One region of the Bacillus lumedeiriae genome, then DNA from elsewhere that is predicted to be linked to it. Evidence: riboswitches for the same ligand, from Rfam matches in the RefSeq annotation. Region 1 holds a riboswitch; the other holds the start of a gene.

What was found. Region 1 has a riboswitch for cyclic di-GMP ahead of QYG89_RS14960 (sensor domain-containing protein). Riboswitches for the same ligand answer to the same signal wherever they lie in the genome.
Region 2: another riboswitch for cyclic di-GMP. It lies ahead of QYG89_RS15855 (Ig-like domain-containing protein); the one in region 1 lies ahead of QYG89_RS14960 (sensor domain-containing protein).

Annotation. Positions count from the first base shown of each region.
Region 1 covers NZ_JAUIYO010000017.1:42,667-46,085, forward strand. The annotation lists gene QYG89_RS14945 (molybdenum cofactor guanylyltransferase) at 1-85, shown strand, start outside; gene moaA (GTP 3',8-cyclase MoaA) at 129-1,139, shown strand; gene QYG89_RS14955 (MogA/MoaB family molybdenum cofactor biosynthesis protein) at 1,163-1,684, shown strand; cyclic di-GMP riboswitch class II at 1,792-1,875, shown strand; gene QYG89_RS14960 (sensor domain-containing protein) at 1,918-3,419, shown strand, end outside.
Region 2 covers NZ_JAUIYO010000021.1:24,444-27,862, forward strand. The annotation lists gene QYG89_RS15845 (S-layer homology domain-containing protein) at 1-477, shown strand, start outside; gene QYG89_RS15850 (hypothetical protein) at 551-721, shown strand; gene QYG89_RS15855 (Ig-like domain-containing protein) at 863-1,987, opposite strand; cyclic di-GMP riboswitch class I at 2,016-2,138, opposite strand; partial or broken gene QYG89_RS15860 (PDC sensor domain-containing protein) at 2,627-3,419, shown strand, end outside.

The DNA of each region.
Region 1 (3,419 bases):
AGCTGACAACTGGTTTGAAAATATTAATACGAAGGATGCCTACAGTCAATTATTTGCTGATGGGTCAAGTGATCCGCTATATTAACGGAAATCTGCAAAATTATGCGGCATCCAGAAAGGGGAATTGAATGAAGCAAGTAAAAGATCAATTCAACAGACCGCTGAGAGACATTCGGATTTCCTTGACGGATCAGTGTAATTTCCGCTGCTCTTATTGTATGCCGGCTGAGATTTTTGGCCCAGATTATCCGTTTTTACCGAAAGAGCACTATTTATCCTTTTCAGAGATCATTCGAGTGGTTCAGGCGGTAACAGAACTCGGCGTAGAGAAAGTCCGATTGACCGGCGGCGAGCCGCTGCTGCGGAAAGATCTGCCCGAATTGATTCATGATTTATACACGAAAACAATGATCAAAGACATTGCTCTAACGACAAATGGCGTGCTGCTTCCGAAATATGCGAAAGAGCTGAAAGATGCCGGCTTGCAGCGAGTGAATATTAGCATGGATGCACTTGATGACGACATCTTTAAGAGGATGAACGGACGCTCTGTCAGCGTGAAAACTGTGCTAAAAGGAATCGAAGCGGCGAAGTCGGCGGGCCTTGACATTAAAATAAATATGGTCGTTAAAAAAGGTGTAAATGACGAACAGATTTTGCCGATGGCCGCCTACTTTAAAAATGAAGGCATACCGCTCCGCTTTATTGAATTTATGGATGTCGGAAGTACAAATGGCTGGCAGCTTTCCTCTGTTGTGTCCAAACAAGAAATCGTTGAACGGATCGATCGTCAATTTCCTGTGAAGCCGGTTGATAAAGCATATTATGGTGAAGTAGCGGACCGATATATATACGCGGATGGCAGTGGTGAGTTCGGCGTCATTTCATCCGTGACTGAGTCATTTTGCTCAACATGTACCCGGGCAAGAGTGTCTGCTGACGGCAAGCTATACACGTGTTTGTTTGCGACGAAAGGCCACGATTTAAAGCCAGTGCTTCGTTCTTCCGCTTTAGTAGAAGAAGTGAAAGAGTACATTGCATCCATCTGGCAGCGCCGGACGGATCGTTATTCTGATGAACGGACAGAAGAAACAGCGAAAAAACGGCCAAAAATTGAAATGTCTTATATTGGTGGTTAGTTACAAGGAAGGGAATGGTGTCCATGAGTGAGAGGCAAGTGCATGCTCATAAAAAGCAGGCAGCGAGGCATGTCGCCTGCCAGGTGTTGACAGTCAGTGATACGAGAACAGAAGAAACAGATAAAAGCGGAAGGAAAATTAAAGAATGTTTAACAGCGGCCGGCCATTCCGTTGCACGTTATCACGTTGTTCCCGATGAAAAAGAAAAGATTCAGCAAATCGTTTTACAAGGAATTCAAGACCGGGACATTGATGCTGTCATTATCAACGGCGGAACGGGGATTGCCAGACGTGACGTGACGATTGAAGCAGTCACTCCTTTGTTTGATAAAGAACTGACTGGATTTGGCGAACTTTTTCGCTATCTTAGTTACACAGAAGACATCGGTTCCGCAGCGATGATGTCCCGAGCAGTGGCCGGGGTAGCTGACAAAACGGTGCTGTTCTCGCTTCCAGGTTCTACTGGAGCCGTCACGTTAGCAATGGAAAAATTAGTGCTTCGAGAAATTGGTCACATTGTTGCCGAATTACACAAGGAAAGTTAGAAGCTCTGCCACATTTTTAGATTGACTTATTAGGTCTATCGAACTATGATGGATTGTGTAGGAATATAATGGTTTGTAAGTTACATATTACATGTCTATATAAAAAATTGTATGATGGAAGCGATGAACAGTCATTCGTATGTGGGCACTTGAATGGCTTGGAGCAACTAGTGCAACCGACTCTGCTTTTTAGGGTCGGTTTTTTTATTGAACATAGGGGTAGGAGGAGCAACATGATAAGTAAAGAATCTGAGACGTCTAAATTGCCTATGCATTCGTATTCGCAAGATCGGTTAATGAAGGGAAATGAATCATTTGAAAGTGTATTGAAAGAGTTAACAGATGTCACATATGCACTAGATCAATCTTCTATTGTTGCGATCACGGATCGGCAAGGGAAGATTCTTCACGTAAATGATCAGTTTTGCAAAATTTCCAAATACGAACGGGAAGAGTTAATCGGGCAGGATCATCGGATTTTAAACTCTAATCATCATCCGAAAGGATTTTTCAAACAAATGTGGACGGCGATCGGCTCCGGGGAAATTTGGAGAGGTGAAATTAGAAATAAAGCAAAAGATGGTTCCACTTACTGGGTAGATACAACGATTGTTCCTTTTTTAAATAAAAAGGGGAAGCCCTATCAGTATGTTTCGATCCGCAATGATATTAGTTCTCGTAAACGAATGGAAGAAGAAATAAGAAGGAGCGAGGAAAAGTACCGTTTAATTACAGAGAATTCATCTGATTTGATCTCGGTCATTGACCCGGAAGGAAGTTTCCGATACGTTTCACCTTCCCATGCAGCATGGCTGGGCCATCATCTTTCTGAATTACAGTCCAGTCAATTGTTTCATTGGGTGCATGAAGAAGATCAATCCTCTTTGCGGAATGAAATCGAGCTGTTGTCCGCTAAGAGGAGAACGTCTGCCCGCGTAGAATTTCGTATCCGAACGAGTAAAAATAAATATAAAGACATGGAAACGAGAATCAATCCAGTTTGGGATGAAGAAGGCAAAGTGAAAAAACTCGTGCTCGTCATGCGGGATGTGACGGAGCGGAAAAAATCCGAACGGCTCATTTACCATTTAGCTTACCACGATACATTGACTGATCTGCCGAATCGCCGGTTATTTATGAATCGTTTACAAAAGGAAGTCGATCAGGCAAAACGTTCTTCTTCTCGGCTAGCTGTTATGTTTATCGATTTAGACCGGTTTAAGCACGTGAATGATTCATGGGGACATGAGAGCGGCGATTTTATTCTAACAGAAGCAGCCCAGCGCATTCAGCGGGCTCTTCGTTCCACTGATGTAGTGGCCCGATTAGGCGGAGACGAGTTTACGGTTTTGTTGACGGATGCAGCAAGTACAGAAGAAATTGAGCGGATTGCTCATAGAATCCAGGCGCATTTTCAAGAACCGATTGAGCTTGCTGGTCAGATATATACCCTTACTTGCAGCATCGGAATTGCGCGGTTTCCTGATCACGGAAAAGGAGCGGATGAACTATTAAATAAAGCCGATACTGCCCTTTACGCGGTGAAGGAGCGGGGACGAAATGGATATGCGGTGTTTGAGGCTAGTATGGAAGAGAAGTCGTTGGAACGTATTCTTTTAGAAAATGAGTTGAGAAAAGCGATTCATCTTGAACATTTTCATATTGACTATCAGCCGAAAATGGATATTTCCAAAGATGAGTTAATTGGAATGGAAGCGCTGGTTCGCTGGAATCA
Region 2 (3,419 bases), on a different contig from region 1:
GGCCAAATGGCGATTTTTATGCTGAATATTGATAATTTCATTGGCCCTGATCAAGACCCTGAACCGGAATACAAACCTATTTATTCGATTGATCCAAACTTCGCTGTGAACAGCACCGAATATGAAATTTGGAAGATCGTGAATCAAGAGCGGGCTAAACATGGGGCTGCTCCGCTTAAACTTGCTGTTGATGTCAGCTTTGTCGCCCGTACAAAATCAAAAGATATGCACGACAACGAGTACTTTAACCACACATCACCGATATTCGGAAGCCCATATCAAATGATGAACAGCTTTGGCCTGACCTACACATGGGCTGGAGAAAATATTGCCGCTAATCAATGGGATGCTGAACACGTCATGGAATCATGGATGAACAGCCCCGGGCACCGAAGCAACATTCTAAATCCATCGTATACTGAAATCGGCATCGGCGCCTATAACCGCTACTATACACAGATGTTTCTTACGAGGTAAGTGAGTCCATTGGAAAGCACACCTATTTTTGCAGTGCCTTTTCATCAATAAAAGCGGAAAGAGGGGATACCAGATGGTCAAGCTAAGAAGAAAAGAAAAAAGACGGATAAATAATGAACGTTATTCTATCGGTGATTTTTTTCTCGACCTTCTTCTTTGGGTTCCAGAACTGCTGCTTCTGCCTATTCGATTATTGTTTTTAGGAATCCGACTGATTGTTCGATGGATCGTGGATTTTTTTTAATCAAACGAACGACGAAAATGATTGCACACATTTTTTTCTTTCATTTGCGGCCGGATGATCTGCCTTTCTAGTCTCCCCCTGTCCATTTCCAGAAAAAGAAGAGCGATTCACCTACTTGCGTGATCGCTCTTCTTCCTTATTTTATTTCACTGTAAAATTCATTTTCACTGAATTTTTCAAGTTTGTGCCCGCTGTATCTGAGATTTTTTTGCCGATGTAAAGTGTATACGTTTTACCTGCTTCGTATGGCTGCAGCGGTGAAACGGTGATTGTTTTCGTGGCATCTGAATAGCTGAACGTTGTTTCTACAAGGTTACGCTGTTCATCTAGAACGACAATATCAAGCTCCGACAGTGTGGCGGCATCTAGCTTTTTACTAAATTTGATTCGCCATTCTTTCGTAACTGGTGCATTTTTGACAGGTGTTCTTTCTTCAACGGTCTCATCTTTGTCAATTTCTTCTTTTACTTTATCCTGAATTTGGGTAATTGCTGCCAGTACAGCATCAATGTCCTTATGAAGGGCAGCGATGCGATCATAGCGCTCCTTCAAAGCAGCTTTGTCCGCTCCTCTGGAAGACAAGGAATCCAGCTGCTTTGTGACAGCATTCAATCGGTTATGAAGGGCCTTGAACTTCCCCATGTAGCCCGGGTGCTCTTTTACTTCATTTTCGACTTCATCCTCGTCATCGTCTGCATCTTGATCATCATCTTCTGCTTCCGCTTCTTCTTGATCCCCTGTGTCTGTCAGCTCATTGTCTTCTATTTCTTCAGTCGGTTGTACAGTTTCATTTGTTATTATTTCTTCTGAGCTGGCTTTCGCTTTATTTTCGACAGTTTCACTCACAGGTTGTTCATCCGTTTGAGGCTGCTCTTCTGTTTTTTCACCATCAGTCGTGCTTTCATCTGCTGGCTTTTCTTCTGTCTGCTCTTCAGCGTCCTGTTTATCTTCCGTTTCTGCCCCATCTTCTACTTGATCATCGTCGTTATCTTCAATGTCAGTTAGTTTTGTTTGATACTTGATTAATACTTTTTCAATTTTATCTAACTGTTTGTCAATCGATTGCAGCTGCTTCATCTGACCGTGCTGCTGTTTGTCTTGATGTTTGTCCTGGTGTTTGTTTTGATCCTTTTTGTTTTCCTGCTCTTTCACTTTTGTGCTGTGTGCCGTGTGTGCATCGTCCTTTGGTGATGCGTAGGCAGGACCTGATAACATCATTCCTGCTGCGAGAACCGCGGCGGCCACTGGTGTCATTTTTTTGTACATTCCCTTTTCCTCCTCTTTTTCTTCGGGCAATGGCAGCTGGCTGGCATAGAGTAACACGATCGGGCTGGTTGAAAACAACTATCAATCCCCGGTCTCCTTAGCCCCTATAGCTTTGTGACATCAAATTTCTTTGATTGTACGTTGTCTATATCGGTGAATTCTTAAAAAATTTATAGATTGAAAGTGAAAAATAGGTAGATGGAATTACTTTAATGTCGAAAGGAGCATCGCAAATTTAATTAAGAGAGAGTAATCTCTTTATTTTTCCTTCCCAAGAAATTTACGAAATAAAAACAAAAACTTTTGGACTATCATATATACACAAAACAAGGTCCATAGTATGATAGACGTGTTAAAAATTTTCGCAATTTTGGTTATTTATGGAGGGGTATGATGGGTAGAAGCCAATCAAAAAGAGGCCTAAAGATGGGACATAAGCTGATGATTGCTATGACGGCTTGTTCGCTTCTGATCGTAGCGATCATGGGCACAGTAAGTGTCACGAAAAGCAAGGAGCTTTTAGAAAAATATGCGTTTGAACATGCCAAGCTTTCTGTTGATAATCATTCGAAAAGCTTAAATGTAACGATTGAAAAAATCCAATCATCCGTCGATGGTTTAGCTGTCACAACACTTGCTATGCTGGATGATGTGGAAGCACTTAAAACCGATCCAGCTTATGTCGCATCCTTCCAAGAAAAAGTGCGGCCGATTGCGGATCAGTTTTCTAAACAGACAGAAGGGGCGATGGCTTTTTACATTCGCTTTAACCCTACATACACTGCGCCGACTTCAGGTCTGTTCCACGCGGATACGAACAATGACGGCACAATTGAACAATTAGTTCCGACGGATTTCAGCCAATATGACCCGTCTGATATCGAACACGTTGGCTGGTACTACGTTCCAATGAAGGCGAAAGAGGGCACGTGGCTCGACCCTTACAACAATGAAAATATCAATGTTAAAATGATTAGCTATGTTGTTCCATTGTTTAAAGATGGGGAAGAAATCGGTGTGGTTGGGATGGATATTCGTTTTGATCTTTTTTCCGACGCCGTGGCCAACATGAAAACATCTCCTCATAGTTACGGTGCACTGCTTAATGCAAATCAGCAATTTTTGATTCATCCTACATACACACAGCAAGAAACTTTAGAAAAAGTGAATCATGGACTTTCTGAGCAATTGAAAGGACAAGGTTCTGGTGTGGCCGCTGTAAATGCGGGCAAACAGGAAGAAATTGTTTCCTTTAGCCGACTGGCAAATGGACAATATTTACTGCTGGCTTCTCCAAAAGAAGAAGTATATAAAAACGTTCATTTCATCAGCAAGCTCATCTGGATTGTCGCGATCATCAGTATTCTGATTAGTATCCTGCTCTCCCTATATTTAAGCGGACAACTGACAAAGCCTATGCGCCTTTTAGTAC